2 regions of the Caballeronia sp. RCC_10 genome follow, and region 2 is predicted to be linked to the other one. Evidence: riboswitches for the same ligand, from Rfam matches in the RefSeq annotation. Region 2 holds a riboswitch; the other holds the start of a gene.

Region 1 (15,316 bases), on a different contig from region 2:
CGCTGGTGGCCGCTATGGTGCCCGGCAACCGTGACTGGCAACCCGTCGCCCCCGGCGAGGGCGTCACCATCTGGCTTACGACCAACGGCGTTCATGCCGCGCTTTTGCTGCCGCGCAATGCGGCGGGCGTCGACTGGTCCCGCTATTTCTCGCCGTCGGATACGCGCATGCCCGCTGCGTCGGCGCGATCCGACATGATCGAAGTCGGCTGGGGCGACCGCGAGTTCTATCTGAACACGCCGGAATGGAGCGATCTGCGGGCATCGACGGCCTTGCGCGCGCTTTCGGGACGCGGCAGCACGGTGTTGCACGTCCAGTTCATGGCCGCGCCGAGCGTGGCATCGGACGATGCGCTGCAGATTACGATTTCTGTTGCTGCGTATCAGCGCGTGGCGGCGTATGTGCTCGGGACTGTGAAGCTCGATGCCAACGGACAATCCACGAACGTGCCGGGACACCACTACAACGATTACGACGCTTTCTATGAAGCGCACGGGCACTATTCGGCGTTTCTGACCTGCAATCAGTGGACGCGCAATGCGCTCGACGCTGCCGGCGTGCGAGTGCCGATGTGGGCCCCGTTTGATCGCGCGTTGTTCTGGCAGTTGCGTGGAGGATGAGCGGCGGTGTGGCGGTCAGGCTAGCGCGCGCCGCGTCGAAGTTCGTCGATGACAGGCTCTGTCATCGGCATGGCGTCGCGCTTATGGGCGATCCGACACTCAGCCCAACGGCCAACGCCCAAACGCTAAACCTGCGTCAAACAATACCTCGCGACCGCGTCGAGCACGCCATCGTCCTCGCCGACAGCCGTCGCGCAATGAATGACCACGCCCGGATGGGCCGCGCGGCACGTATCGATCACCTGCGGCAAATCGCGCCGTACATGCCCGCCCTGTCCGAAGAAAACCGGCACGACGGTGATCGCATCGCAGCCATCGGCGGCTTGCGCGGCGACTGCAGCGGGTAAATCCGGCGTCATCAGTTCGAGAAACGCGAGCGCAACCGGATCGCCGCGCAACGAACGCAGCTTTGCAGCGAGACGTTCGAACGGCTCGGCCCAGCGCGGATCGCGTGCGCCGTGGCCGAACAGGATGATGCCGTGCTTGCCCATCACGCTCTCCCGAGAGGACTCAGTGCCGTTCCACCCACTTCAGGCCCAGCAAGCCGATCGCCAGATAGGCGAGGGCGGGCGCCGCCGCCGTGATGGGTGCAGGCCACGTATTCAACGTGCCGATGTGCGAGAACAGCGTGTTGAACAACTGGAAGCTCATGCCGATCATGATGCCGCCGAACACCTTCACGCCGACCACCCCGGCGCGCGTATGCAAGTATGCAAACGGCAGCGACAGCACCAGCATCACCAGCACCGCGAACGGATACAGAATCTTGCGCCAGAACGCGATCTGATACCGCTGCGTGTCCTGATGATTCTCCGTCAAGTGCTGGATATAGCGGAACAGATTGAACATCGACATCCGGTCGGGCGACACCAGCAACACCGACAGAATCTGCGGCGTCAGCTCGGAGCGCAGCGAGTATTCGGGCAGCGCCGTCTCCTTCGCGCGATACACCGGATTGAGCGTATCGCCCGGATCGACGGCTTGCGGCTGCGCGTCGATCAGTTGCGTTTCCGTGACGCCAGTCAGCTTCCAGTGGCCGGGCGGCTGAAACACGCCGCTCCTGGCGACGCGCACGTTCGACAGCCGGAACTTCGAATCGAATTCATAGATGCGCACGTTGGCGATCGTCGTATCGGGATTGAGCGTGCCCACGTTGACGAAGCGCGTGACCTGTTCGCCGTTTTCCTTCGCGTTGAGCGTGTCCTTCACCCACACGCCCGACTGAAAGTTCGACGACACCGATGACCCCAGCGCCTCCAGCCGCACGCGCTCGGACAACTGGTCCGAATACGGGCCGATCACTTCGCCGATCAGATACGTCACGAGCACGAGCGGCACGCCGATCTTCAACAGCGAGCGCAACGCGGTGCCCGTCGATAGCCCCGACACGCGGAAGATGGTGAACTCGGACGCCGCCGCCATCTGCGCGAACACGTAGATAGCGGAAATGAGCGCCGCGACAGGAATGATTTCGTAGAAGCGCGACGGCGTCTGCAACGCGACGCGCAGCACCGCGAGCGTGAACTTGTAGTTGCCGTGTCCGACCGTGTTCAACTCATTGATCAGGTCGAAAAAGAAGAACAGGCCCGAGAACGCAAACAGGATGAAGATGAACGCGAGATAAATCTGGCGCGCGAAGTAACGTTCGTAGATGCGCATTGCTTACGCTCCCTTCGAGCGCGTGAACATCGCGCGTGTGAAGAGCGGCCGGTTGCGCACCCGCAGCCAGAAGATGAACGCGACGACCGCGCTCACCAGAATATGCAGCCCCGCGATGCCCACGCCGAACGAGAGCTTCCCTTGCTCGATCCACGACTGCACCACGTTCAGCAGATTCGAGTACGTCAGATAGATCAGCACGGCCATCACGAGATTGATGGTCCGGCTTCGGCGAGGGTTCTGATAAGACAGCGGAATGGCAAGCAGCATCAGATTGACGGCGATGAGCGGCAAGCCCAGCCGCCACGCGAACTCAGCGAGGTTCTGTTGGGTCGGATCGGCGAGCAGATCGGGCGTGGAGATGCCCGTCGTCGATGGCGTGTTGACCACTTGATGATTCATGATCTTCACGCCGTAACGCGCGAATTCCATGATCCGGAAGTTGGGCTGGCCGGGCTCGCCATCGTAACGGCGGCCGTTTTCCAGCACGATGAAGCGGTCGCCGTCCGCGCGCGTTTCGGTGTGGCCGTTCTTCGAGACGATCACGTTGACCTTGCCGCCTTCGGTGCTCGTCACGAACACGTTTTCGACATGCCCCTGATCCGGCGACATCTTCTCGATGAAGAACACGCGATGGCTCGACGGCGATTCGCGGAACTGCCCCGGCGCGAGCAACGAGACTTCATCGCGCTGCTGAAAGCGCGCCTTGATGAGCTTGCTTTGCTGGTTCGACCACGGCCAGCCGACGAACGCGAAGAAGATGATGAGGATGATGATCGGCGTGGAAAACGTGGCGATCGGCTTGATGAGCTGCGTCTGGCTGACGCCCGAGGCGAGCCATACGACCATCTCCGAATCGCGATACCACCGCGTGAGCACGAAGAGGATCGAGACGAAGAGCGTCACGATCAGCATGACGGCGAGATAGCCGATGACCGTGAGCCCGATCAGCACGACGACGTCGCGCGGGTCGACCTGGCCTGACGCCGCGAAGCCGACAATGCGGATCATCATCGTCGTGAGCATGATCGTGAGCAGCACCATGAACACGGCGCCGGCCGTGTACGCGAGTTCGCGCTGCAGGGAGCGTTCGAAGATCATTGAATTTTGCTTGAGGCCGGCGGCGGCAGCGTGGCTATTCGTTCTACAGACGCGAGGGTCGACGCTTCGTTCCCTTGCGCCGTGAGCCTGTGACCGCCGCGGTGAAAATAGCGGATAATTGCGGCTTTCATCCTTCAGCCCAGATTTTACCGAGGATAAGCGCGATGGACTTTAGCATAAAAGCCTGTGATTGGAGCAAAGGCGAGGCAAATGGTTTCCTGACGGGGAAAGCCGATGTGGTCGTGCTCGGCGTGTTCGAAGCACAGACACTTACAGGCGCCGCCCGCGTCATGGATGTCGCGACGAAAGGGCTGATTTCGCGCGTCGTCAAGGCGGGCGACATGAGCGGCCGCGCCGGCACGACGCTGATGATCCCCGAAGTGACGGGCATCGGCGCGGCGCGTGTGCTGCTCGTCGGCCTCGGCAAGCAGGACGCCTTCAATCAGAAAGCGTATGGCGAAGCCGTGCGCGCGGCATGGCGCGTGATTCTCGGCACGAAGATCGGGCAAGTCACCTTCACGCTCGCTCAACTGCCGATTCTCGAACGCACCGGCGACTGGGGCGTGCGCGCGGCCATCCTCGCGCTGCGCGAACTGACCTACAAGTTCTCGCAGATGAAGAGCAAGCCGGAAAACGGCGAGCGCTCGCTCAGAAAGATCGTCTTCAGCATCGATACCGCCGAAGAGAAAGCGGCGCGTGTCGCGGCCAAGCAAGGCGTCGCGATCGCGAACGGCATGGACCTCACGCGCGATCTCGGCAATCTGCCGCCCAACGTCTGCACGCCGACCTATCTCGGCCAGACCGCCAAGCAGCTTGGCCGCGACTGGAAGCTCAAGGTCGAAGTGCTCGGGCAGAAGCAGATCGAGGCGCTGAACATGGGTTCGTTCCTGTCGGTCGCGAAGGGATCGGTGCAGCCGCCGCAGTTCATCGTCATGCATTACCAGGGCGCGGGCGAGCCGGTGAAGGCGCGCGGCAAGAATGCGTCGAACGCCTCCAATGCGCCGATCGTGCTCGTCGGCAAGGGCATCACGTTCGATTCCGGCGGCATCTCCATCAAGCCCGGCGAGGCGATGGACGAGATGAAGTACGACATGTGCGGCGCCGGCTCGGTGTTCGGCACGATGCGCGCCGTCGCGGAAATGGGCCTGAAGCTGAACGTGATCGGCGTCGTGCCGACCTGCGAGAACATGCCCGCGGGCAACGCATTGAAGCCCGGCGACATCGTCACGGCCATGAACGGCACGACCATCGAAGTGCTCAACACCGACGCCGAAGGCCGCCTCATTCTTTGCGACGCGCTCACTTACGCCGAACGTTTCAAGCCGGCCGCCGTCGTCGATATCGCGACGTTGACGGGCGCGTGCATCATCGCGCTGGGTCATCACAACACGGGCCTCTTCTCGAAGGACGACGCGCTTGCGGGCGAACTGCTCGACGCATCGCGCGAGGCGGTCGATCCGGCGTGGCGTCTGCCGCTCGACGACGAGTATCAGGAGCAGCTCAAGTCGAACTTCGCGGATGTCGCGAACATCGGCGGGCGTCCGGCGGGCAGCGTGACGGCGGCGTGCTTCCTGTCGCGTTTCGCGCAGAACTATCCGTGGGCGCACCTCGATATCGCCGGGACCGCGTGGAAGAGCGGCGCGGCGAAGGGCGCGACGGGCCGGCCGGTGCCGCTGCTGTCGCAATTCCTGATCGATCGCGCGGGGCAGTGAGCGAAACCGTGACGCGCATCGACTTCCATACGAATGTCGGCGATCCGCTCGCCTATGCGTGCCGCCTCGCGCGCAAGGCGTATGCGAGCGGGCGGGCGCTCGTCGTGCTTGCCGAGCCGCAGCGTCTTGCCGCGTTCGACGAGCAGTTGTGGACGTTCGCGCCGCTCGAGTTCGTGCCGCACTGCATGGCCAAAAGCCCGCTCGCGCAGGAAACCCCGGTGGTGCTGGCATCGGATCTCAACGACGTGCCGCATCACCAGGTGCTCGTCAATCTCGGCGCGCCGGTGCCCGCGCAGTTCGCGCGTTTCGAGCGGCTGATCGAGATCGTCGGCAACGAGGGCGACGATCTCGCTGCCGGGCGCGAGCGCTTTCGCTTCTATCGCGATCGCGGCTACGCCATCGAAACGCACAAGCAAGGCGGCTGAGCGAACAGTGCGTGGCGGTGCGCGTGCGTTAGCATCGGCGCACGGAGACCTCTGACGACCCATACAAGACCATGACCGACACCACGAACACGTCCGATTCCTTCGATCCATCCATTCCCGTTCTCACCGATGTCGTCGTGCCCGGCAAGCCGGAATTCGCGCGAGCGGCGACGGCTGACGAAGCGACGGTCGCCTACGAGGCGGAACTCGTCGCGCAACGCTTGCAGGGGCGTGTCACGCAGTTTCTGAACGGCGATGCGCGCGCGCTGATCGAAGCGCGTTGTCAGGATGTGCTGCGCGCACATTCGGCGAGGCTCGTGCAGGACATCACGCGCGAAGTGGCTGTTGCGCTGGAAGCGCATATGCGCGAATGGGTGAGCGTCGCGGTGGAAGAGGAGTTGCGGCGGCAGCGGGAGGCTTGAGCGGGATCGGGTTCAAAAGACAAAGGGGCGCATGTGCGCCCCTTTGTCATTGCGTGCTACGGATTGCGACGTCGATCAGCCCGTCACCGCCCCGCGATTCGCCGGCAACGCCAGCGTGGCGTACTTCGCCAGCACGCCACGCGTATAACGCGGGGCCGGCTTCTTCCACGCTGCACGCCGACGCGCGATCTCCGCGTCATCCACGTTCAGTTGCAGCAGCAGCTTGTGGGCATCGATGGTGATCGAATCGCCCTCTTGCACGAGGCCGATGGTCCCGCCCGCGAACGCTTCCGGCGCGACGTGGCCGACCACCATGCCCCACGTGCCGCCCGAGAAGCGCCCATCGGTGATGAGACCGACCGATTCGCCCAGCCCCTTGCCAATAATCGCCGATGTCGGCGCGAGCATCTCCGGCATGCCGGGGCCGCCTTGCGGGCCGAGATAGCGCAGCACGACGACATCGCCGGCCTTGATCTTGTCCGCGAGAATGGCCTCCATCGCGGTCTGCTCGTCGTCGAACACGCGCGCCGGGCCGGTGATGACCGGGTTCTTCAAGCCGGTGATCTTCGCGACCGCGCCGTCTTCCGCGAGATTGCCGCGCAAAATCGCGAGGTGGCCCTGCTTGTAGAGCGCCTGCTCGATCGGAAAGATGACCTTCTGATCCACGCGCGGCTTGCCCGGCACGTCCTTCAGTTCCTCCGCGAGCGTGCGGCCGGTGATCGTGATGCAATCGCCGTGCAAAAGGCCTGCATCGAGCAAGATTCTCAGCACTTGCGGGATGCCTCCCGCCTTGTGCAGATCGGTGGCGACGTACTGGCCCGACGGCTTCAGGTCGCAGATGACCGGCACTTTCTTGCGCATGCGCTCGAAGTCGTCGATGGTCCACTCGACTTCCGCCGCGTGCGCGATCGCCAGATAATGCAGCACCGCGTTGGTCGAACCGCCCGTCGCCATGATCAGCGCGACCGCGTTCTCGATCGACTCCTTCGTGATGATGTCGCGCGGCTTCAGGTCCTTCTTGACCGCTTCGACCAGCACGCGCGCCGATTCAGCCGCCGAGTCGACTTTCTCGTCGTCGGGGTTCGCCATCGTCGACGAATACATCAGCGACATGCCGAGCGCCTCGAACGACGAGCTCATCGTGTTGGCGGTGTACATGCCGCCGCACGATCCTGTCGACGGACACGCGTTCTTCTCGACGCCCTTGAAGTCCTCTTCCGACATGCGGCCAGCCGTGAATTCACCGACGGCCTCGAACGACGACACGATCGTCAGGTCCTTGCCCTTCCAGTTGCCTGGACGAATGGTGCCGCCATACACGTAGATGCCCGGCACGTTCATGCGCGCAAGGCCGATCATCCCGCCGGGCATGTTCTTGTCGCAGCCGCCGATCACGACCACGCCGTCCATCCACTGGCCCTGCACGGCAGTCTCGATACAGTCCGCGATCACCTCGCGCGACACGAGCGAGTACTTCATGCCTTCGGTGCCCATCGACATGCCGTCGGAGATGGTCGGTGTGCCAAAAATCTGCGGGTTCGCGTCGGACTGCCTGATGGCGGCGATAGCGGCGTCGGCGAGGCGCTGCAAGCCCGCGTTGCACGGCGTGATGGTGGAATGCCCGTTGGCGATGCCGATCATCGGCTTGTCGAAGTCTTCCTCCTTGTAGCCGAGGGCGTAGTACATCGAACGGTTGGGCGAGCGCGCGACGCCCTGGGTGATGTTTTTCGAGCGGCGATTGAACGGCATGATGGGGGCTCCGTGAGAATTTTTGGTCTAGTGGCCCAAGAATGAAGCGTCGGCTTGTGCCTGTCCAATATATTATTCAGGGCTTATTAGGTCGCGAAACATATCAATGGAAGAGCGGAACCCGCCCATCGAGATGCGCTTGCTGCGCTACTTCGTGACGGTCGCCGAAGAAATGCATTTCGGCCGCGCCGCCGCGCGCCTCGCCATGACGCAGCCGCCCCTCTCGCAAGCCATTCGAGCGCTGGAGGACGCGCTCGGCGTGGCGCTGTTCGCGCGGACGAAGCGCACGGTCGAACTGACGGCGGTCGGCAAGGACTTGCTGCCCGAAGTGCGCCGGCTGCTCGCTTCCGCCGACGCGCTGCGTCCGCTCGCGCAATCGCTCGCACGCGGCGAGGCGGGCGTGCTGTCGCTCGCGTTCGTGTCGACAGCTGATTACGGTTTGCTGCCCGCGCTGCTGCGCGATTTCGGCGCGCGCTATGCCGGCGTGCGGCTGCAACTGACGGAAGCAACGAGCGACGTGCAGATCGAAGAACTCGTCGCGGGCCGCATCGATGCGGGCCTCGTCATTCCGCCGCTGCCGCCCCGGCACGCGATGTCGCTGTCGTATCTGCCGATCGCACGCGAACCGCTCGTCGTCGCGATGTCGGCGGAAGCGGCCGCGCAGTTGCAGCAAGGCGCGGCGGAATGGGCCGACACGCCCGTCGATCTGCGCGATCTGGCTGCCGCACCGCTCGTCGTGTTTCCGAGGCGTCTCGCGCCGGGCTTGTATGACATCATCATGGGTTGCTACGCCGCGGCGGGGCTGACGCCGCGCATCGGGCAGGAGGCGATTCAGATGCAGACCATCGTGAGCCTCGTGTCGGCGGGCATGGGCGTCGCGCTCGTGCCGCAGTCGCTGCGGCATCTGCGACGCACGGGCGTGGTGTATCGTCCGTTGCGGCCGGTGGCGGATGCGCCCGTTGTCGAAACGGGGCTCGTGTGGCGCGCGGCGGAGGTGAGCCCGGTGCTTGCCGGGTTCATCGAGATCGTGCGCGCGCGGGCCGCAGCCGTCTCTGCTTTATGATTCGTGCCTGACTTCCCGCTTTGCTTTGACTTTCTTACGATGCTTATACATCCCAATTTCGATCCCGTAGCCATTCATCTCGGACCGCTTGCCGTGCGCTGGTACGGGCTCATGTATCTGGTGGCGTTCATTTCGGCCATCGTCATTGGCCGGCTGCGGCTGAAGCTGCCGTTCGTCGCCAACCAGGGCTGGACCGCGAAGGACATCGACGACATGCTGTTCTACGGCGTGCTCGGCACCATTCTCGGCGGGCGCCTCGGCTACGTGGTGTTCTATAAGGCGAGCTACTACCTGTCGCATCCGCTCGATATCTTCAAGGTATGGGAAGGCGGGATGTCGTTTCACGGCGGCTTTCTCGGCGTGACGCTCGCGATGGTGCTCTTCGCGCATCAGCGCAAGCGCACGTGGCTGCAGGTGACGGATTTCGTCGCGCCGATGGTGCCGCTCGGTCTGGCAGCGGGGCGGCTCGGCAACTTCATCAACGGTGAGCTGTGGGGCCGCGTGACGGACCCGGCTGCGCCGTGGGCCATGCTCTTCCAGCATTCGTCGAACGATGACGCCGTCTGGCTCGCCAAGAATCCGCAACTGGATGCGCCATGGCATCTGAGCGAAGTCTTCCAGCGGTATCAGATGCTGCCGCGCCATCCGTCGCAGTTGTACGAGATCGCGCTCGAAGGCATCGTGCTGTTCATCCTGATCTGGACGTTCTCGCGCAAGCCGCGTCCGATGGGTGCAGTCTCGGCGCTGTTCCTGATCGGCTACGGGCTCGCGCGCTTCACGGTGGAATTCGCACGCGAACCCGACGATTACCTCGGCCTGCTCGCGCTCAATCTTTCGATGGGCCAATGGCTTTCGCTGCCGATGGTCATCGCGGGCATCGTCCTGATGGTGTGGGCGTACAAGCGGCATCGGCGCGTGCCGGCCAACGCCGCCTGAACCAACGGCGTTTAACGCCCCATCTGCACGGAGCCGGATACGTCGACGGTGACCATCGTCGTGCCGGCTTCGAGCGCCATCGGCGCGGCCATCTTTGCATCGGCGTTCATGCCGCGCGCCTGCATCATCATCACCGGACGCGGCGCCACGCCGCTCTGGCCGACGTTCACTTCCCGGATCGTGAAGCTGCTATAGCCGAACGCCTGCGCTGCGGCCTGTGCCTGCTTGCGGAACGAATCGATGGCCTGCGTCGAGAGCTTCTGCGCAGCGGCGCGCTGGGCTTCCGGCGACAGCGAGAACGTGACGTTGCCGACCTGCATCGACGAACTCATCTTGCCCGCGAGCTTCGAGGCCGCCGCGAAGTCATGCGATTCGAGCACGACTTCCGTGCGTCCGCGCCACGCGGATATCTTGCCGTCGCGATCCGTCGACGGATACACGCTGAACGCGCCGCTCTTCGCGGTGACGCCTTCGACGCCCTTCGCTTCGCGCAAGGCGGCCTCGGCACGCTGATTCAGCGTGGTCGTCAGCGATGAAGGATCGGCGGCTTCCTGCTCGTAGAAGAGCATAATGGTGACGACATCCTGCGGCACTTGCGTGCTGGCCTGAGCCGACAGCGAGAGCACGCCCGAAGGCTGCGGATTGGCGATGACCGTCTGCGCAGCGGCAGTGGCCGAGAAGGTGAGCGCGGCGCTCGACATCGCGAGAGCGAGTGCGGCGGCGATTTTCTTGTTCATCATCGAAGGACTCCGGCCTGTAACGTCGCGCGTTTCGCGACGGCTCTTAGGCGGTCCATTCGCGCCCTTAGTTCCGGTCTCCGGCGAGCCGTTCGGTAATAAAGCGCCACTGCGCTTCGGTGACGGGCGTGATGGACAACCGGTTGCCGCGCGCCAGCACTTGCATGTCCGAAAGCGCATCGTGCGCGCGCAATTCGGCAAGCGCAATGAGCGGCGTTTTCCTGACGAAGCTCACGTCGACGAGCAGCCAGCGCGGCGTTTCCTGCGTGGACTTGGGATCGAAGTAGGGGCTCTTGGAATCGAACTGCGTGGGATCGGGATAGGCCGTCGAAGCAACCTTCGCGATGCCCGCGATACCCGGCTCCGGACAGCTCGAATGATAGAAGAGCACGCCGTCGCCAATTTGCATCTGGTCGCGCATGAAGTTGCGCGCCTGATAGTTGCGCACGCCGGTCCACGGCAGGGTTTTCTTCGGCGCGTGCGCGAGATGATCGATGCTCGCTTCGTCCGGTTCGGACTTCATCAGCCAGTAGCGCATGAGGAGAGCGGGAAGAATCGGCGATGCAAATGAAAACGGCATCGGATAAACCGATGCCGTTTGGATAAGGTCCCCGCCTCAGCCGCTAGGCCGGCATCCTGAACCTGGGTTCAAGATTGGTCGCGGTAAGCAACACTTCGGGTACATCAGACTAGTGACGCGCGCGCCCGTGTTACAAGGTTCCGCAACCGTGCCAATGTGACATTGGTTCAAGGAATATATGACCTTGGCGCACCAGGCAGGGAAACCTCACTCTACACCAATCATTTGCCTTGTGCAGCCCCTGCGCCGTGATCGCGCAGTATCTTTTTTTGATTGACACCGCGAGGCTGATTAGATCAGCGCATCATGCAAACGGCTTGCACTCACTGCACTTCATATTGTGCGATGACCGCGCCGAGCTGCTGGTTCATCGAGTGCACCGTGCGGCGGATTTCTTCGGCCGGGAAGGCTTCGCCGTGACGCACGCTTTCCTGCAGCCGAAGCAATTCGGACGCCAGCGACAGCGCGGCCATCACCGCGATGCGATCCGTGCCGCGCACGCTGCTTGCATTGCGGATCTTGTTCATTTCGGCGTCGACGCGGGCGACTGCTTCGCGCAACGCGGCTTCCGTTTGCGGCGAGCACGCAAGGCGATACGGCTGCCCGAGAATGGATACTTCGATTTGCGTGGTCGTCATGCCTTCTCTCCGTGATGATGTTCGCCGTGCATCTCTTCAGCATGCGCATGTTCGGGCTGCGCGTCGCGCGATGCCTGCGATTCGGCGTTGAGAAGGTCGAGCTGATTGTCGCTTTCGGCGTGATGCGTTTTGCCACGCGGCAGCTTCTCGAGGATTGCGTTGAGGCGCACCTGTGCGTCGTCGATCTTCGCGGAGAGCGAGTCGCGCTCGGCTTGCAATGCGTCGCGCTCGCTTCGCACCTGCACGAGCTCGGCCTGAACGCCCGCGTAATCGGCGCGCAATTGTTCGATTTGCGCTTCGAGCGCGAGACGCGCCTGATGGTGGCGCTCGCTGATCTGGATCAGCCGGCCGATGTTTCCTGACAGTGATTCGAGTTCGTTGAGCATGTGCTGCGTCCTCTAAAGACCTGGCATTTTAGCGCGGTTCAAAGCAGCTTCCGATAATTGTCTCGTTTCGAGACGTAACAACCCCGGAACATGCGCGCATCGCGATGCATTTGTGTGTGGAAAGAGCGAGCGTGCGTGTTGATTGCAGGGTGCCGGGCACGGCGCGCGTTCTTGACGGCCCCGATGCCCGCTCCTACACTTGCCGCACTTTTGGTGCTCGCGTCCGCTTCTCTCGCGGATGCAGTCAAACGGGAAACAGGGAGCGAAGTCCACGGCACATGACCGGGACGCGCCAACCTGTGCTGCCCCCGCAACGGTAAGCGACCGCAACGCAAGTTGCAAGTCGTCCCTCGCGCGTTTCTCGCATCGCATCGCACGGTCACTCGCCATGCGGCACGCCCTGCAAGAAACATGTCGACGCCACTGCGCGCCATGCGCGGGAAGGCGGGACGAAGCGTCGCCAGCCCGGATACCGGCCAATCGTCCAGCGCGTCCATGTCATCGGCATAGCGGCGCGCGCGTCGCGCACAGACCTCGCGGGGAGCGGGGCACGCGCCAGCCCCGAACTGGATTCTCAAGCATGGTTTCATCTCCGTCCGGCATGAAGCGTCGCGCCGTTTGCGTGGCATCGTGCGCGGCGTTCAGCGCGCTACTCGTGCAATCTGCTCATGCCGATACCGCCGCGCAAACGCTCGCGCCCGTCGTCGTCACGGCGACGCGCACCGCGCAACCGCTCGCCGATTCGCTCCCGCAAACGTCGCTCTTCGACGAGCAGGACATCGCCGACACCAACGCTCGCGACGTGCTCGGCCTGATCGCGCTCGCGCCCGGCGTACAGGTCACACGAAACGGCGGGCCGGGCGCGAACTCGGGCGTGTACATACGCGGCGCGGCGTCGTCGCAATCGCTCGTGCTGATCGATGGCGTGCGTGTCGAATCGGTATCGCTCGGCGCGGCGCAGCTGTCGCAAATGATGCTCGATCAGACCGGCCGCGTGGAAGTGGTGAACGGCAATGTATCGGCGTTGTATGGATCGAATGCGATCGGCGGCGTCGTGCAAATTTTCACGAAAGAGGGCGATGCCCACCCGCCGCGCTTTCACTTCGAAGCCGAGTACGGCAGCTATCACACGCAGCGTCAATCGGCGGGCGTCGACGGCGCGCTGGATGCCGAGGGCCGCACCACCTTCAGCCTGAACGTGTCCCGCGAAAAGACCGACGGCTTCTCGTCGATCGATCCGGCGCTCGCGCCCGGTGCGAATCCGAACGCGAACGGTTATTTGAACGAAAGCGTCGCCGCGACGCTGCGCCACAAGTTCACCGACAAGTGGGATGCGGGCGTGCGCTTCCTGCAATCGAACGGCGTCGACAGCTTCGACGATGCATACGGCACCCCTGCCGACATCAACAAGACGCACGACCGCGTGCGTTCGGCTTCGGTGTTCGCGAACGGCAGGCTCACCGATCGCTGGACCACGCACTTCACCATCGCGCAGGGGCAGGACCGCGCGAACATCGAGCAGAACGGCGTGTACACGAGCCGATTCAACTCGGAGAATCATCAGTACCTCTGGCAAAACGACTTCAGGCTCACCGATGCCCACAAGCTGCTGTTCGGCTATGAGCATCTCGATCAGTCGCTCGATTCGGATCAACTGAGCGCGCCCGACCGTCACGTCAATTCGGTGTTCGCGGGCTACGTGGGGCGCTTCGGTCGGAGCGAAGTGCAGGCGAACGTGCGGCACGACCAGTACTCCGACTTCGGCGGCGCGAACAGCTACTATCTCGGCTACGCGTACAAGTTCGACGCTCACTGGCGGGCGAGCGCGAGCTATGCGGCGTCGTTCCGCGCACCGAGCTTCGACGACCTCTACTATCCGTTCAGCGGCAATGCGTCGATTCAGCCGGAGCGCAGCCATTCGGTCGAGGCCGCGTTGCAATATGCATCGGACGCAGTGGGCGTGCTGCGGGTGACGGCGTTTCAGACGCGCTATTCGAATCTAATCGACTACGTATCGGACGGCAGCGGCTTCTATATCGCGCAGAACGTGGGACGCGCGAAGGTGCAGGGCGTCGAGGGATCGTGGGCGGGGCACGTGGGCGCTACCGATATCCGCGCGGGCGTCACGTTCCAGAATCCCGTCGACGAGACGAATCACGAAGAACTGACGAGGCGTGCGCGGCGCTTTGCATCGCTGTCGGCGCATCGTTCGATCGGACGCTGGCGCGTGGGCGGCGAGTGGATCGTGAGCGGCGCGCGCAGCGATTACGATTCAACGCTCGCGGGCTATGGCGTCGTGAACCTGTCCGCGCGCTATGACATCACGAAGTCGTGGTACGTGAGCGCGCGCATCGACAATCTGTTCGACCGGGACTATGAACTCGCTTATTCGTACAACACGCCGCGGCGCGGTGCGTACATCACGCTCGGATGGAATCCGTCGTGAGCGTGGCGTCGTCGCTGGTGAACGATGAACGCTAGCCGCGCCGTCTTGATCTGGCTCGCGCTCGGCGCGATGGCGCTCGCCGCGCTCGCGGCATCGCTTGCGCTCGGCAGCGTCAATCTGCCGATGTCGCGTGCGATCGCCGCGCTGCTGCATGCCCGTTCGGCCACGCCCGATATCGCCGATGACATCGTGCTCACCTTGCGTTTGCCGCGCGCCTTGGCGGGGTTTGCGTCGGGTGCGCTGCTCGCGCTCGCCGGCGCGCTGCTGCAAGTGCTGCTGCGCAATCCGCTCGCGGAGCCGTACGTGCTCGGCGTATCCGGCGGCGCGGCGGCGTTCGCGCTGGCCGCGATGCTAGCGTCGATGCCGTGGTGGGGCGTCGATCTCGCCGCGTGCATCGGCGCGTTCGTGTCGATCGTGCTGGTGCTCGGCCTTGCTCGCAGGCACGTGTGGCATGGGGAGCAGGAGGCATCGCCGAGGCTTTTGCTGACGGGCGTCGTGATCGCGGCGGGATGGGGCGCGCTTATCACGCTGATACTCAGCATCGCGCCGGAGAACCGGCTGCGCGGCATGCTCTTCTGGCTCACCGGCGACCTCAACGGCGCAGCGACTCCCTGGCCCGCGATGATTGCGCTGGGCGTGGCGCTTGCCGTGATCGCGCCCGTCGCGCCGCAGCTGAACGTGCTCTTGCGCGGCGATGCCGCCGCGCGGGCGCTCGGCGTGCCGGTCGAACGGTTGCGCCTGCGCGTCTATCTCGTCGCGTCGCTGGCGGCGGCGGCTGCGGTGACGACGGCGGGGACCATCGGCTTCGTCGGGCTGGTCGTGCCGCATCTGCTGCGGCTCGC
Region 2 (15,316 bases):
AATGAGAATTGCTCCAGTGCCGATTCGGTATCGAACATGGACTTATCCTTCGAATAGTTAGAATGACGAACGAATCAGCGTGAGCTCAGATTCGCGGCGGCCGGCGCGCCATTCGCGTAATTGACGATTGCCCGGTTGTGCGCTTCTGCCTGCGCGGCGACAGCATCGCCCCACATGCTTCGCGAAGGATAGGTATTGCGATTGAGCGCCGGCAAAGAGCCGTTCGAATAGGCTGCGGCAAGTTCGGCCCGCACTTGCGCACGCGTCTTGGGCGTTTCGCTTGCGCTTGCCGTGCTTTGCGTAGGCGTGAGATACGTTCCCGCACGGCCGATTCCCTGGCCGCCTTCCGCAAAAGCGGTGCTCGAGATCACGGCGGACACAGCGGCGAGCGAGAGGCTCGTGAGCAGATAGCGTTTCATGGTGCGACTCCTTTCGATCCTTCGGGATACGGCGCATCATGTGAATGAACGATGCGCCGTGACAGGACGAAATGTAGTCGCGCCGGTGCGGCGGATAAATGGGCTATTGACGAATAGATTTATCTATTGCGGCGAATAATCGGCGAGCCGTCAAACGACCACGTCCGCCGTGCCCGCGACTTCGGGCGTGCCGTGGCGAACGATCATCGGCGATGCGGTGCTCGTCGGCAGGCAGCGTTCTTCCGCTTCCTTCTGTCCCTGCAGCAGCGGGCAGCGTTCGAACAGTTCCGCCACCCAGTCCACGAACACGCGCACCTTCGGCGACAAATGCCGGTTGTGCGGGTACACCGCTGAAATGGGCATCGGCATCGGGCTCCATTGCGGCAACAGTTCGACGAGTTCGCCCGAACGCAGATACGGCAGCGCCATGAATCGCGGCACCTGAACGATGCCCACGCCCTTGAGCCCGCAACTCAGATACGCTTCGGCATCGTTCACCGCGATCATGCCGCGCATCTTCACTTCGATGGTCTCGCCGTCCACGACGAAATCCATGTCCATGATTCGCCCAGTCCGGCTCGAGAAGTAATTGACGGCCGTGTGGTTCTGCAGATCGTCGAGCGTCGTCGGCGTGCCGTTGCGTTCCAGATATTGAGCGCTTGCCACCGTGACGCCCTGAAACACGCCGATGCGCCGCGCGACAAGACTCGAATCCTGCAGCGTGCCGACGCGAATCACGCAATCGACGCCTTCCTGAATGAGATCGACCGGCTTGTCGCCGAAGCCCATCATCAGTTCGATGTCCGGATAGCGCGTGTGGAAATCGCATAGCTGGGGCATGACGATCAGCCGCCCGATGGCCCCCGGCATGTCCACGCGCAACTTGCCGTGCGGCCCCTTGCCGTTGTTCGAGAACGTGCTCTCGGCTTCCTCGATGTCCGCGAGGATGCGCACGCATCGCTCGTAGTAGGCGGCGCCGTCCGGCGTGAGATTGAGCCTGCGCGTGGTGCGCTGAAGCAGCCGCACGTTGAGAAAGGCTTCGAGGTTCTGAATGATCGTCGTCACCGATGCACGCGGCAGGTTCAGCGTGTCCGCTGCACGCGAAAAGCTGTTGGTGTCGACGACGCGAGTAAAGACCTGCATTGCTTGTAGCCGATCCATTTTCGTACCTTCGATGCTTATAGAGGCAGGGAATTAAGCGGCTGGCTAAGAAAATCGCCGGGAGCTTAAGCGATGATTGTTCGGGGCGACCGAATTGTGTTGCCGGATTATAGGCATTTATTAAAAAAGGCGCGGACTCCAGAATTCGCACCATCGCAACTCATGCGTGACGGCCTTGCAAACAGGGCTGTGCACGGAAATAACCATGGCATCACTGCTGGATTTGGAGCAAGGACCGAGACTGTGCATCGAAGAGGTGCGCATTGCGGGCCATGTGCAGCCCATCATGCTGCGCAGCTATCGCCCCGCGTCGGACGGCACCGTCCTGCCCATCGTCCTCTATTTTCATGGCGGTGGTTTTACAAGCGGCACACTCGACGATGCCGACATCGCCGCCGCGACCATCGCACGCGATACGCCCGCATGGGTCGTGTCGGTGGCTTATTCGCTGGCGCCGCAGTATCCGTTTCCGGCCGCGCCCGAGGATGGCTATCGCGCGGCGCAATGGGCCGTGGCGCATGCACGCGCTCAGCGCGCGGACCCGCAGCGAGTGGGTGTGGCGGGCCACGATGCGGGCGGCAATCTCGCGACATGTGTCGCTGCCATTGCACGCGATCGCGGCGACATTCGCATGTCGGCGCAAGTGCTGCTCGCGCCGCTGCTCGATCCGAGCATGACGCGCGTCGCCGATGAGCGCAAGGTGCTGTGCCCCGATCTCGAACTGAGCGAATGCGCGCGCTGTTATCGCGCTTACCTGCCGAATCCGTCGCAACGTTTGCATCCGTATGCGGCGCCGCTCGAATCGCGTCGTCTTGCTGGCCTGCCTCCTGCATTGATCGCGAGCGCCGAGCATGACCTGCTGCACATCGAGGCTGAAAAGTACGCAGCGGAACTGATCTCCGCGGGCGTGCCCACCGAAGTGACGCGGCATTGCAAGGCATCGCATCAGGCGCTTGCCGCGCATCCCGACGCATTGGCCGATGTCGTCGCATTCTTCAGGAAGCGGCTTGCGCGCACCAAATAAGCGCTAAGCCCGAGCACCATAAAAAAACAATCTCAACGCAACCGGAGCCTTTCATCATGTTCTTCACTCGCAAACGCATCTACGCCGCGCTAGGCGCTGCGTTGGTCATCGCAGGCGCGGGCGGCTATACCGCCTGGCGCGGCCACGGCGACGCGGCGATCAACGAAGCCAAAGCCGCAGCGCATAGCCCCACTGCCACCGAAGTCGATGTCGCGACCGTCATTTCGAAGACCATCACCGACTGGCAAAGCTACTCGGGCAGGCTCGAAGCGGTGGACCACGTGGATATTCGCCCGCTCGTGCCCGGCACGATCGTCGCGGTGCATTTCAAGGATGGCGCGCTCGTGAAGAAGGGCGATCCGCTGTTCACGATCGATCCGCGTCCCTATGTAGCCGAAGTGGATCGCGCGCAGGCGCAACTCGCGGCGGCGCAGGCCCGCAACGGCTACACATCGACGGACGCCGCGCGTGCCGAACGTCTGCTCACGGATAACGCGATCGCCAAGCGCGATTACGACGAGAAGCAAAACGCCGCACGCGAGGCCGTCGCCAACCTGAAGGCTGCGCAAGCCGCCGTCGAGACCGCGAAAATCAATCTTGCCTATACGCGCATCACCGCGCCGGTGTCGGGGCGTGTATCGCGTGCGGAACTGACGGTGGGGAACATCGTATCGACGGGCAGCAATGCGCCCTTGCTGACGACGCTGGTGTCGGTCTCGCCGATCTACGCATCGTTCGATGTCGACGAACAAACGTATCTGCGCTATCTCGGCCGCGACGCGGGCCACACCGTGCCGGTGTCGCTCGGGCTTGCCAACGAAGATGGTTATTCACGGGAAGGCGTCGTCGATTCCGTCGATAACCGCCTCGATACGACGTCCGGCACGATCCGCGTGCGTGCGCGCTTCAACAATCCGGACGGCTCGCTGGTGCCGGGGCTGTACGCACGCATCAAAGTGGGCGGCGGCACGCCTCACCCGGCGGTGCTCGTCGACGATGCCGCCATCGGCACCGATCAGGACAAGAAGTTCGTGATGGTCGTCGACAAGGACAACCGCGTGCAGTATCGCGAAGTCACGCTCGGTCAGACACATGACGGCTTGCGCGTGATTGCTAAAGGACTGGAAGCGGGCGAACGCATCGTCGTGAACGGATTGCAGCGCGTGCGTCCGAACGATGTCGTCAAAGCCAACGGTGTCGCGATGAACAACAGCGGCGATGCGCCCGTCGTGAAGACGGCATCGGCGCAGTGATTCGCGTGATCCGCAACGGAAAGAACTCGTCATGAACATATCCAAATTCTTCATCGACCGCCCGATCTTTGCGGGCGTGTTGTCGGTGGTCGTGCTGCTGGCGGGCATCATCGCGATGTTCAAGCTGCCGATCTCCGAGTATCCGGAAGTCGTGCCGCCATCGGTCGTCGTGCATGCGCAATATCCCGGCGCGAACCCGAAGGTGATTGCGGAGACCGTGGCTTCGCCGCTCGAAGAGCAGATCAACGGCGTCGAAGACATGCTGTACATGCAGTCGCAGGCGAACAGCGACGGCAATCTCACGACGACCGTCACGTTCAAGCTCGGCACCGATCCCGACAAGAACACGCAGCTCGTGCAGAACCGCGTGAATCAGGCGCTGCCGCGCTTGCCGCAGGACGTGCAGCGGCTCGGCGTGACGACGATCAAGTCATCGCCGACGCTCACCATGGTGGTTCACCTGAACTCGCCGAACGGCCGCTACGACATGACGTATTTGCGCAATTACGCGCTCATCAACGTCAAGGATCGGCTCGAACGTATCGCCGGTGTGGGTGAAGTGCAGTTGTGGGGCTCGGGCGATTATTCGATGCGCGTCTGGCTCGATCCGCAAAAGGTCGCGCAGCGCGGCATGACGGCAACCGATGTCGTCAACGCGATCCGCGAGCAGAACGTGCAGGTTGCGGCTGGCGTGATCGGCGGTTCGCCGACGCTGCCCAACGTGCCGCTCCAGTTGAACGTGAATGCGCGCGGCCGCTTGCAGAACGAGTCCGAGTTTCGCGACATCGTGCTGAAAACTTCGCCGGATGGCGCCGTCACGCATCTTAGCGATGTTGCGCGCGTCGAACTCGCGGCATCCGAATACGGCCTGCGCTCGCTGCTCGACAACAAGTCGGCCGTCGCAATCGCGATCAACCAGCAACCGGGCGCGAACTCGCTGCAGATCTCCGACGAAGTGCGCAAGACGATGAAGGAACTGCAGGCCGACATGCCTGCGGGCCTCGAGTATCAGATCGTCTATGACCCGACGCAGTTCGTGCGCTCCAGTATCGAGGCGGTCATTCATACGCTCGTCGAAGCGATTGCGCTCGTCGTGCTGGTGGTGATCGTGTTCCTGCAAACGTGGCGTGCTTCGATCATTCCGCTGCTTGCTGTGCCGGTGTCGATCGTCGGGACGTTCTCGCTGTTGCTTGCGTTCGGCTTCTCGATCAACGCGCTGTCGCTGTTCGGCATGGTGCTCGCGATCGGTATCGTGGTCGACGATGCGATCGTCGTCGTGGAAAACGTCGAGCGCAATATCGAAGCGGGATTGTCGGCGCGAGATGCCACGTATCAGGCGATGCGCGAGGTGAGCGGGCCGATCATCGCGATTGCCCTGACGCTCGTTGCCGTGTTCGTGCCGCTCGCGTTCATGTCCGGCCTGACGGGGCAGTTCTACAAGCAGTTCGCGATGACCATCGCGATCTCGACGGTGATCTCCGCGTTCAACTCGCTGACGCTGTCGCCGGCGCTCGCAGCGCTTCTTCTGAAGGGCCACGATGAGCCGAAAGACTGGCTCACGCGTGGAATGGATCGCGTGTTCGGCGGCTTCTTCCGCGGCTTCAACAAGGTCTTCCATCGCGGATCGGACGCGTACGGCAAGGGCGTCACCCGCGTCATCAACCGCAAGGCGATCATGATGGTCGTGTATGCGGTGCTGCTTGGCGGTGCGGTGCTGATGGGCAAGCTCGTGCCGGGCGGCTTCGTGCCCGCGCAGGACAAGGAGTATCTGATCAGTTTCGCGCAGTTGCCGAATGGCGCATCGCTCGATCGCACCGAAGGCGTGATCCGCCAGATGAGCGACATCGCGCTGAAGCAGCCGGGCGTGGAAAGCGCAGTGGAATTTCCGGGCCTGTCGGTGAACGGCTTCACGAATTCGTCGAGCGCGGGCATTGTCTTCGTCACGCTCAAGCCGTTCAAGGACCGCGTGCATGACAAGTCGCTGTCGGCCAATGCCATTGCCGGTGCGTTGAATCAGAAGTATGCGGGCATCAAGGGCTCGTTCATCGCCGTGTTCCCCCCGCCGCCGGTGCTCGGTCTCGGCACGCTCGGCGGCTTCAAGATGCAGCTCGAAGATCGCGGCGCGCTCGGCTATGCGGCGCTCGCCGATGCAACGCAAGCGTTCATCAAGCGCGCATCGCAGACGCCCGAACTCGGGCCGACGTTCTCGAGCTATCAGATCAACGTGCCGCAACTGAACGTGGATCTGGATCGCGTGAAAGCGAAGCAACTCGGCGTTTCGGTCACGGATGTGTTCGACACGATGCAGGTCTATCTCGGCTCGCTCTATGTCAACGACTTCAACCGCTTCGGACGCGTGTACCAGGTGCGCGTGCAGGCCGATGCGCCGTTCCGTGCGAATCCCGAAGACATCGGGTTGCTGAAGACGCGCAACGCGAACGGGGACATGGTGCCGCTTTCGTCGCTCGTGAAGGTATCGCCGACGTATGGCCCGGAAATGGTGGTGCGTTACAACGGCTACACGGCGGCCGATATCAACGGCGGTCCTGCGCCGGGATATTCGTCGGGCCAGGCACAGGCGGCTGCGGAACGCATTGCGGCTGAAGTGCTGCCGCGCGGGATCAAGTTCGAATGGACGGACCTTACGTATCAGCAGATTCTCGCGGGCAACGCTGCACTGTGGGTGTTCCCGATCAGCGTGCTGCTCGTGTTCCTCGTGCTTGCCGCGTTGTATGAAAGCCTGACGTTGCCGCTCGCGGTGATCCTCATCGTGCCGATGAGCATCCTCTCCGCGCTGCTCGGCGTATGGCTCACGGATGGCGACAACAACATCTTCACGCAGATCGGCTTGATGGTGCTCGTGGGCTTGTCGGCGAAGAACGCCATTCTTATCGTGGAGTTCGCACGCGAGCTGGAAATGCAGGGACGTTCGATCGTGCAGGCTGCGATCGAAGCGAGCCGCTTGCGTCTGCGCCCGATTCTGATGACATCCATCGCGTTCATCATGGGCGTGGTGCCGCTGGTGTTGTCGTCGGGTGCGGGCTCGGAGATGCGTCATGCGATGGGTGTTGCAGTGTTCTTCGGCATGCTCGGCGTAACGCTCTTCGGTCTGATGCTGACGCCGGTGTTCTACGTGATCCTGCGCAAACTGAGCCGCACGGAACACGTGACGGACAAGCACGGCACGCATCCGCAGATGCGCGGTATCGGTGCTTCGTACGAAGCGCAATGAGGTGGATGATGAATAAGTCGCTAATGAAACGATGGTTGGGCTTGCCTGCATTGATGGCGTCGCTGCTCGTGGTCGCGGGATGTTCGCTTGCGCCGACCTATGAAAAGCCGGATGTGAATCCGCCGGCTGCGTACAAGGAAACGCCGACGCTGTCGCCATCGGAAGCGGGTACGTGGAAGACCGCGCAGCCTTCGGAAGAAATGCTGCGCGGCGAGTGGTGGACCGTGTTCGACGACCCCACGCTCAACGATCTCGAACGTCAGGCGCAAGAGGCGAATCAGAATCTGAAGGCTGCGGCGGCGCGCGTGAAGGAATCGCGCGCAATCAATCAGACGGCGCGTGCAGGTCTCTTTCCGACGCTCGATGCAGGCTTCGGTCCGACACGGGAGAAGTTCTCGCCGGCCTCGCAATTCCTGCCGCCCGACGGGAACGTTCCGGCGCAGACGTTGTGGCGCGCGCAAGCGAGCGTGTCGTATGAAGTCGATCTGTTCGGCCGCGTCTCGGACTCGGTGCAGGCGGCCAACGCGGACACGGAACAAAGCCAGGCGTTGTTCCGGTCGGTGCAGCTTGCATTGCAGGCGGATGTCGCGCAGAACTACTTCAATCTTCGCGAGCTGGATGCGGAAGCCGATGTATTCTCGCGCACTGTGTCCCTGCGTGAAGAAGCGCTCAAGCTCGTGCAGCGGCGCTTCGCGGAAGGCGATATCAGCGAACTCGACGTCGCGCGTGCGCGCTCCGAACTGGCGACCGCTCGTTCCGATGCGATGACGGTGCAACGCTTGCGCGCGGCATCGGAGCATGGTCTTGCGGTGCTGCTCGGCAAGGCGCCCGCGCAATTCACGATGGCCGCCAACCCGCTCAAGCCGGTGACGGTGCGCTTGCCGCCGGGCTTGCCTTCGTCGTTACTCGAACGCCGTCCGGATATCGCTGCAGCGGAGCGGTCCATGGCCGCAGCGAATGCGCGCATCGGCGTGGCAAAGGCGGCGTTCTTTCCGTCGTTGACCTTGACGGGATCGGGCGGCTTCGAATCGGCGACGCTCGGCGATCTCTTCAACTGGTCGAGCCGCACCTTCCTGCTCGGGCCGTTCGCGGGCACGATGCTCAATCTGCCGATCTTCGATGGCGGGCGTCGCAAGGGCAATCTCGCGAATGCGCGCGCCATTTATGAAGAGGACGTGGCGAATTATCGTCAGCAAGTGCTGGTGGCGTTCCGTGAAGTCGAAGACAACCTGTCGGATTTGCGCATCCTCGAAACGCAGACCACGACGCAGGCGGATGCGGTGAACGCATCGGTGCGCGCCGCGCAGCTTTCACGCAGGCAGTACACGGAAGGCGCGGTGAATTACCTCGATGTGATCGACGCCGAACGCACCGTGTTGCAGTCGCAGCGCGCGGCCGTTCAGCTTGCGGGGACGCAGGCGGTATCGACGGTGAACCTGATACGCGCGCTTGGCGGCGGATGGGGCGATGCGATGCCCACGCCGGTTCCCGAACCGAGTCTCGCGAAAAACTGATGCCGGTCTTTGGCCCCGCTGAATGCGGGGCCTTTTTGTTTCCGACCGCGATTGTTCGCTTCAAGGAACATATGTCTTCACTTGCAGCCCATTTATCGGCATCGCTCCGATCCATAGAATACAAGTCATGGGAATGGGAGCCGCCAATGAGAGCCTTGATCGCCAGACAAATCTATCAACCTGCTGTCGTGCTGCCTTTGCTGCTGCTCATGCGGCTCATGGTCACGCTCGACTTCAATCTCGCGCAAGTCATGTTCGTGATGCTGCTCAGAGGTTCGCAGCACGCTTATCAGTTCGTCGCGCGTCAGGCGGTGCATCGTGAGCGCGGACAGGCAATCGAACGCATTGCCTGCCGTCACTGCTGCTAAGGTTCATCAATAGACTTCGGGAACGTACATCTCCTGCGGCACGGGCTGGCGTAAATAATCGGGATTGAATACGCGCTCGGGCAGCTGTATTGAAGAATGCTCGATCTCGTGATACGGCACCTGACTCAACAGGTGATGAATGCAGTTGAGGCGTGCGCGCTTCTTGTCGACGGCCTGCACCACCCACCACGGCGCTTCCGGTATGTGCGAGCGTTGCAGCATGACTTCCTTCGCGGCCGTATAGGCTTCCCATCGGCGGCGGCTTTCGAGATCCATCGGGCTCAGCTTCCACTGCTTCAACGGATCTTCGATGCGCGCCTGAAAGCGCACTTCCTGTTCATCGTCGGTAATCGAAAACCAGTACTTGATGATCTGAATGCCGCTGCGCACCAGCATCTTCTCGAACTCCGGCACTGAGCGAAAGAATTCTTCGTACTCTTCGTCGGTGCAGAAGTGCATCACGCGTTCGACGCCCGCGCGGTTGTACCAGCTTCGATCGAACAACACGATCTCGCCGCCAGCCGGCAGATGCGACACATAACGCTGGAAATACCATTGCGTACGCTCGCGGTTGTTCGGCGCAGGCAGCGCAGCGACGCGGCATACACGCGGATTGAGACGCTGCGTAATGCGTTTGATTGCTCCGCCTTTGCCGGCGGCGTCGCGTCCCTCGAAAATGACGACGAGCCTGTGTCCCGTGTGCACGACCCAGTCCTGCAACTTGACGAGTTCGCCTTGCAAGCGAAATAGCTCGCGGAAATAGGTCTTGCGGATCGCCCGTTCTTCATCGGAGAAGGCCGCTTCGCCGTCCATCAGGCGGTCGTCGATCTCCATCTCGAACTCTTCGTCGTAGCTGTCGATCAGGTCGGCGTGAAAACGGCGCTGTTTGTCCGTCATGTTCATGTCGTGCTCCGGAATGCATCTGGTTCGCGCGGTCGTTCGTGAGGCGGCGCGGGACCGCCGATTATGACCGCTTGGCGTTGCAGTCATATGACGCCGCAATGGATTCGTCCATTGTAGAAAGGCTCGCGCTTTATGACACGCGTTCGTGCGCCGTTAGAATATTCCGGCGCTTGGCGCTAAAACTCAGAGAGGCGACTCACGATGACCGACACTTTCGATGCAGTGCAAACCGCGCGCCTATTGCCTTACGATCGCCTCGTCGACACCCTGGCCGCGACGATGCTCGATTACACGGCGGGCCGCATCGTCAGTCCAGAGCGCATGGTCGTGCCGCTCGCGCACGGCGGCGTGATGTTGTCGATGCCCGCGTCCGCCGACGATATCGCCATGCACAAGCTCGTGAACGTGTGCCCCGGCAACGGTGCGCTGGGCTTGCCGACGATACACGGGCAGGTCAGCGCATTCAATGCTGCAACCGGTGCGCTGCAGTTCATGCTGGACGGTCCGACCGTCACGGGCCGCCGAACCGCCGCGGTATCCATGCTTGCCATTCGCACGCTCGCCGCACAAGCGCCTCGGGCAGTGCTCGTTATCGGTTCCGGCAAACAGGCCGCGCATCATGTCGAGGCGCTTGCGAGTCTTTATCCCGAAGCGCGCATCCATGTTCTCGGCTCGCGGCCGGGCCGCGCGGGCGTGTTCTTCGAGGAGAACGCGGGGTTGTCCGCCAATATGGAACCGCTCGAACACGGGTCGGTGCCTGATTTGATCGACGTCGTGATTACGGCGACAACGAGCAAAACGCCGGTCTATATGCAGCCCGCGAACCCGGCTCGGCTCGTCATCGGCGTGGGCGCATTCACGGCGGACGCGGCCGAAATCGCGCCGTCGATCATTCATGCCAGCGAGCTTTATGTCGACGATCCCGCTGGCGCTCGCCACGAAGCGGGGGACTACATTCTCGCGGATGTCGACTGGAATGCAGTGACGCCGCTTGCGTCGGCGCTTGTTTCACGCAGCGTTTCGGGCCGTCCTGTGGTATTCAAGTCGGTCGGCTGTGCGGCGTGGGATCTCGCTGCATGCCGCGTCGCGAAGGCTGTCCTATCGGCGCAAGAGGCAAGCGCGTAAGCGGGTTGGAACGATCTTTGCTGTCTATTAAACAGACAAAGCGCTTCGGGCGCAGGGCACTTCAGCGAAGATCAGACCAATGAACAGTCGAAACGAAACGGATTGGACCGCACGGCCGGCATTGCGCCGGACGGCGTTCGATGGACAGCGCGACGGTGCGGGCGAATCGCATGGCGTGCGTGCCGCACATCCCACTCCTGCCGGGCGCGCAGCCCCGCCCGCCGCCTACTTCATCTCCGTGCTGGAACTGGCGACCGGCGAGAAGCTAGGCAACGAAGAGCGGGTGCGCGCCGTGGCCATGCTCGAATCGCAGTTCGGCGAAGGACGGCCCCGGACCTTGAAGGAAGCCGTACGCATTTGCGCCGCCGCAATCGATTCTTCGACGTTGCAACGGATGGCTCGCGGGGCAAAGGCCTAGTCAATTGCGATTGCAGCTTTAGCGCGTTTTTTCATAGACGTGTAAAACGCACGTGTTAGCTGATCGTCTGAATGACTTCGAAGCCTTCGAATTCCGGATGACCCAGATAAAGCTGACGTGTTTCGCCGCCCGCGTTGCGATGAGCGGCGCGAAACGCGTCCGAGCGCGTCCAGTCTTCGAATGCGGCACGATTCGCCCAGATCGTATGGCTCGAATAAAGCACGTGGTCGTCCTTGACCGGGCCTTTTAGCAGATGAAACTCGACGAAGCCGGGCACTTCCTTCAGATGAGTATCGCGGCTCGTCCACAGCCGTTCGAAATCTGACTCGGCGCCCGGTACGATCTTGAAGCGATTCATGGCGATGAACATGTCGATGCTTTTCCTTTGTGAATTGCGCTAATTGCGCTCAGGCGCTGCCGAGTTCGACCAGCGTTTTGAATCCGCCGAAGAACATGCGTTTTCCGTCGAACGGCGGCGGAGCCTTCTCCATCATGGCCTTCAGCCGAGGGTCGTTCATGACTTTCTCGTTCACTGCGTCGCGTTGCTCTCGCGAATCGTAAAGTATCCACGAGAACGCAACTGTTTCGCCTTCCTTTAGCTGAACGCTCTGCGGAAACGAAGTGAGTTCGCCCGGTTTGACGTCATCGGCGATGGCTTCGACGAACTGCAACGCGCCGTGTTCGAGCCAGATGTTGCCGGCTTCCTCGGCCATGGCCCGGTATGCATCGATCTTGTCGATTGGCACGGGTACGACGAAACCATCAACGTAGTGCGCCATGTGAGTCTCCTTAAATGTGCGGCAGCGTCATGCGCTGTCGATGCTTTTGAGCCTCGCGCTGGCATCGAAGTTTCGTACGGACCATAAACGATGCGCTGCATCGTATGTCAGCTGTATCGACGACAAGGGCGCGAAATCCATTCTCAGCGAAGACGCCAGCGCTTCGCCGCGCACATGCGCGAGCGCCGCTTTCACGACGATCGCATGCGTGACCACGATGCAGCATTCATGCGACGCATCGTTGCCGATACGCGTCAGCGCCCCGGCAACGCGTTCCGCGAGCATCGCGATGCTCTCGCCGCCATGCGGACGCGCATTCACATCCGATAACCACGCAGCGATGTTTTCCGCTTCCTGCTGCGCAATCTCGCGAATGGCATGGCCACGCCAGCGGGCATAGTCGATATCGTCGAACGCAGGGTCGATTGTGAATTGACTCGTCAGCCACGAGGCCGTCTCGCGCGCTGCGGCGGCGGGACTCGAAATGACAGGAACGTCGCGAGGAAGATCGAAGCGCGTGAGTTCGCCGCGCTCGGCGGGTTCGTTACCGGTCGGAAAGCGCGCGGCTTTCATCGCATGCGTAGCGGCATGGCAAAGCAGAATAACGTTCACTTCAATCAATCGCCCTAAGAGCAGCATTGCTTTACTTTGCCGGTAATCGTCATAGAATGGCAAGCTTGCAGTGCGAGGAAGCCGGTGCAAACCCGGCACGGTCGCGCCACTGTATGCGGGCGTTTCAAATAGATAGCCCGCGAGTCAGACCCCGCTGCAAGCTCTTCGTCTATCGGGACGCGCTTTTCCCAGGAGAACCATCCATGAATGCTTCCAACGCACCGGTCTTTTCCGCTGCTCCTTCTTTGCCGACAATCGACGCACCTGTCCCCATTCCGGTGCGCGAAGTCTTGCCTTGGGCCGTGTTCATCGGCCTCATTCTGCTAATCGCCATTTACTTCGTCGGCGCAGAGCAGGGCGCAACGTCGATTCTGTCGGGCACCTACGTCCACGAGTTCGTTCACGATGGCCGGCATTTGCTCGGCTTTCCGTGCCACTGAGGACGGACCATGATTCGCAGTCTGTTGATACGCGGCATGATCGCGGGACTCGTCGCGGGCCTGCTCGGCTTTGCGTTCGCAAAGACGGTGGGTGAAGCATCGGTCGAGCGCGCCATCGCTTTCGAAGCGCAGCACGAACATGCGCATGCAGGGCATGAAGGGGCGGCGCATTCACACGAACACGAAGGCGGCGAAGACATCGTTAGCCGCGATACTCAGGCGGGCTTAGGCTTGCTCACAGGCATCGCTGTATTCGGCACGGCGCTCGGCGGCATTTTCTCGCTTGTCTTCGCGGTCGCTTACGGGCGGCTCGGCGCTTTGCACGCGCGTGGCGTAGCGGCATTGCTCGCGATGTTCGGCTTCGTCAGCGTGACCGTCGCGCCGTTTCTCGTGTATCCGCCGAATCCGCCCGCCGTCGGCAATCCCGAGACCATAGGCGCGCGCACTGCGTTGTTCTTCGGCATCGTTGCAATTTCCATTGCGGCGGCGGCTTTTTCCGTGTGGTTGCAAAGGCGCTTGCATGGCACTCAGGGCAACTGGAATGCGACGATCATCGCGGGCGCTGCGTATTTCGCGTTGATGGTGCTTGCGCAATTCATCCTGCCGCGCGTCGACGAAGTGCCCGCTGGTTTCTCCGCATCGTTGCTCTGGAATTTTCGCGTGGCCGCCATCGGCATTCAGGCGATCATCTGGACGGCGCTCGGTCTTGTCTTTGGCGCACTCGCCGCCCGCGAACTGGAACGTCCTGCGCGGCGAACAATGGCGACGGTCTAAGCGATCTTTACGCCCGACACCGATGCTTGCCTGCCGGGCAATTCGTCGAGGAGGGCGAGCTTCGCGGCATCGTCCATCGATCTGAAGGCTTTGATTTCCGCGCGGCTTCTGAAGCATCCCGCGCACAGTTCGTGTGCGGGATCGATCTTGCATACGCCGGTGCAGGGCGAACCAATGGGTTCTTGCGCTTTCGCGCGTTCGATCGTGAAGGCGAGGTCCAGTGTCATCGTCATAGTGATTCGCCGCGAAACAGCGCGGCGGCTGCCGCCGGGTTCGACGGCCAATAAGCGTGCATATACGTTGCCGTGATGCGGCTCTGCCGATAAAGCGCTTCGCCTGCCGCGCCCGTCGTTGCATGCGTCGCGGTGAGTTGCGACTGCATCGGCGTATCGAGTGTCGAGTAGTGAAACGTGTGGCCGGTGAGCATGCCATGTGCAGTGTCGAGACGCTGCATCGCGAGGCGTGCGAGACGCCGCTGCATGGTTGCATTGCCGGGCAGCACGCCAAGCATCGCGTGCCGGTTGCCTTCGATATCCGTCAGCGTGTCGAGCAGATAGAGCATGCCGCCGCATTCCGCGACGACGATGCGATCGCGCGCAACGTGCTCCTTGATCGACGCTCGCGTGCATGCATTCGCTGCGAGCGTGGCCGCATGCAGTTCGGGGTAGCCGCCGGGAAGATAGAGCGCATCGGTATCGGCGGGCAGCGGTTCGTCGGCGAGCGGAGAGAACGTCGTGACGCTCGCGCCCATCGCGATCAACAAGTCGATGTTCGCCGGGTAGATGAAAGAAAACGCGGTATCGCGTGCGATGGCGATCCGCATGCCATCGAGCAGGCGGGGCGGTGCATCGAGCGTCGCATCTTCGAACTCGACGTGCGGCGGCAGGTCGCCAAGCGAGGTTGTTGCGATGGCATCGGCGGCGCGATCGAGGCGTGCATCGAGGCTCGCGATTTCCTGCGCTTGCGTCAGGCCGAGATGACGCTCGGGCAACGCGATATCGTCCGCGTTGGACAGATGCCCGCAGTAGTGCAATCCATCGGGAATGGCTTCGGCAAGCATCTGTGCATGACGCGCCGATGCCACGCGATTGGCGAGCACGCCATAGAACGGCACGTCCGTGCGATAACGCGCCAGCCCGAACGCCACCGCGCCGAACGTTTGTGCCATGCCATGCGCGCCGATCACGGCGAGTACGGGCACGTTGAACGCGGCGGCCAGATCGGCGCTGCTGGGCGTGCCATCGAACAAACCCATCACGCCTTCAATCAGAATGAGATCGGCTTCACGCGCTGC

Evidence for each region. Region 2 has a riboswitch for cobalamin ahead of AB6804_RS10930 (CbtB-domain containing protein). Riboswitches for the same ligand answer to the same signal wherever they lie in the genome.
Region 1: it holds a riboswitch for cobalamin, as region 2 does, so the genes downstream of both, AB6804_RS03710 (TonB-dependent receptor plug domain-containing protein) here and AB6804_RS10930 (CbtB-domain containing protein) in region 2, are expected to answer to the same signal.

What each region holds. Positions count from the first base shown of each region.
Region 1 is NZ_JBFUPT010000001.1:778,846-794,161, reverse strand. It holds gene AB6804_RS03785 (TIGR02117 family protein) at 1-620, shown strand, start outside; gene AB6804_RS03780 (sirohydrochlorin chelatase) at 746-1,111, opposite strand; gene lptG (LPS export ABC transporter permease LptG) at 1,131-2,279, opposite strand; gene lptF (LPS export ABC transporter permease LptF) at 2,283-3,380, opposite strand; gene AB6804_RS03765 (leucyl aminopeptidase) at 3,545-5,092, shown strand; gene AB6804_RS03760 (DNA polymerase III subunit chi) at 5,101-5,517, shown strand; gene AB6804_RS03755 (DUF2486 family protein) at 5,589-5,939, shown strand; gene ilvD (dihydroxy-acid dehydratase) at 6,015-7,688, opposite strand; gene AB6804_RS03745 (LysR family transcriptional regulator) at 7,795-8,751, shown strand; gene lgt (prolipoprotein diacylglyceryl transferase) at 8,791-9,687, shown strand; gene AB6804_RS03735 (SIMPL domain-containing protein) at 9,699-10,424, opposite strand; gene AB6804_RS03730 (EVE domain-containing protein) at 10,492-10,962, opposite strand; RNA gene ssrS (6S RNA) at 11,029-11,210, opposite strand; gene AB6804_RS03720 (cell division protein ZapA) at 11,328-11,642, opposite strand; gene AB6804_RS03715 (hypothetical protein) at 11,639-12,028, opposite strand; cobalamin riboswitch at 12,223-12,524, shown strand; gene AB6804_RS03710 (TonB-dependent receptor plug domain-containing protein) at 12,609-14,474, shown strand; gene AB6804_RS03705 (FecCD family ABC transporter permease) at 14,499-15,316, shown strand, end outside.
Region 2 is NZ_JBFUPT010000004.1:243,914-259,229, forward strand. It holds gene AB6804_RS10860 (hypothetical protein) at 1-38, opposite strand, end outside; gene AB6804_RS10865 (DUF4148 domain-containing protein) at 75-419, opposite strand; gene AB6804_RS10870 (LysR family transcriptional regulator) at 570-1,580, opposite strand; gene AB6804_RS10875 (alpha/beta hydrolase) at 1,786-2,604, shown strand; gene AB6804_RS10880 (efflux RND transporter periplasmic adaptor subunit) at 2,661-3,857, shown strand; gene AB6804_RS10885 (efflux RND transporter permease subunit) at 3,889-7,089, shown strand; gene AB6804_RS10890 (efflux transporter outer membrane subunit) at 7,113-8,603, shown strand; gene AB6804_RS10895 (hypothetical protein) at 8,750-8,971, shown strand; gene ppk2 (polyphosphate kinase 2) at 8,978-9,874, opposite strand; gene lhpI (bifunctional Delta(1)-pyrroline-2-carboxylate/Delta(1)-piperideine-2-carboxylate reductase) at 10,076-10,999, shown strand; gene AB6804_RS10910 (hypothetical protein) at 11,079-11,417, shown strand; gene AB6804_RS10915 (antibiotic biosynthesis monooxygenase) at 11,473-11,787, opposite strand; gene AB6804_RS10920 (DUF1428 domain-containing protein) at 11,825-12,196, opposite strand; gene AB6804_RS10925 (histidine phosphatase family protein) at 12,224-12,808, opposite strand; cobalamin riboswitch at 12,860-12,982, shown strand; gene AB6804_RS10930 (CbtB-domain containing protein) at 13,012-13,248, shown strand; gene AB6804_RS10935 (CbtA family protein) at 13,258-14,022, shown strand; gene AB6804_RS10940 (DUF1289 domain-containing protein) at 14,019-14,255, opposite strand; gene AB6804_RS10945 (cobyrinate a,c-diamide synthase) at 14,252-15,316, opposite strand, start outside.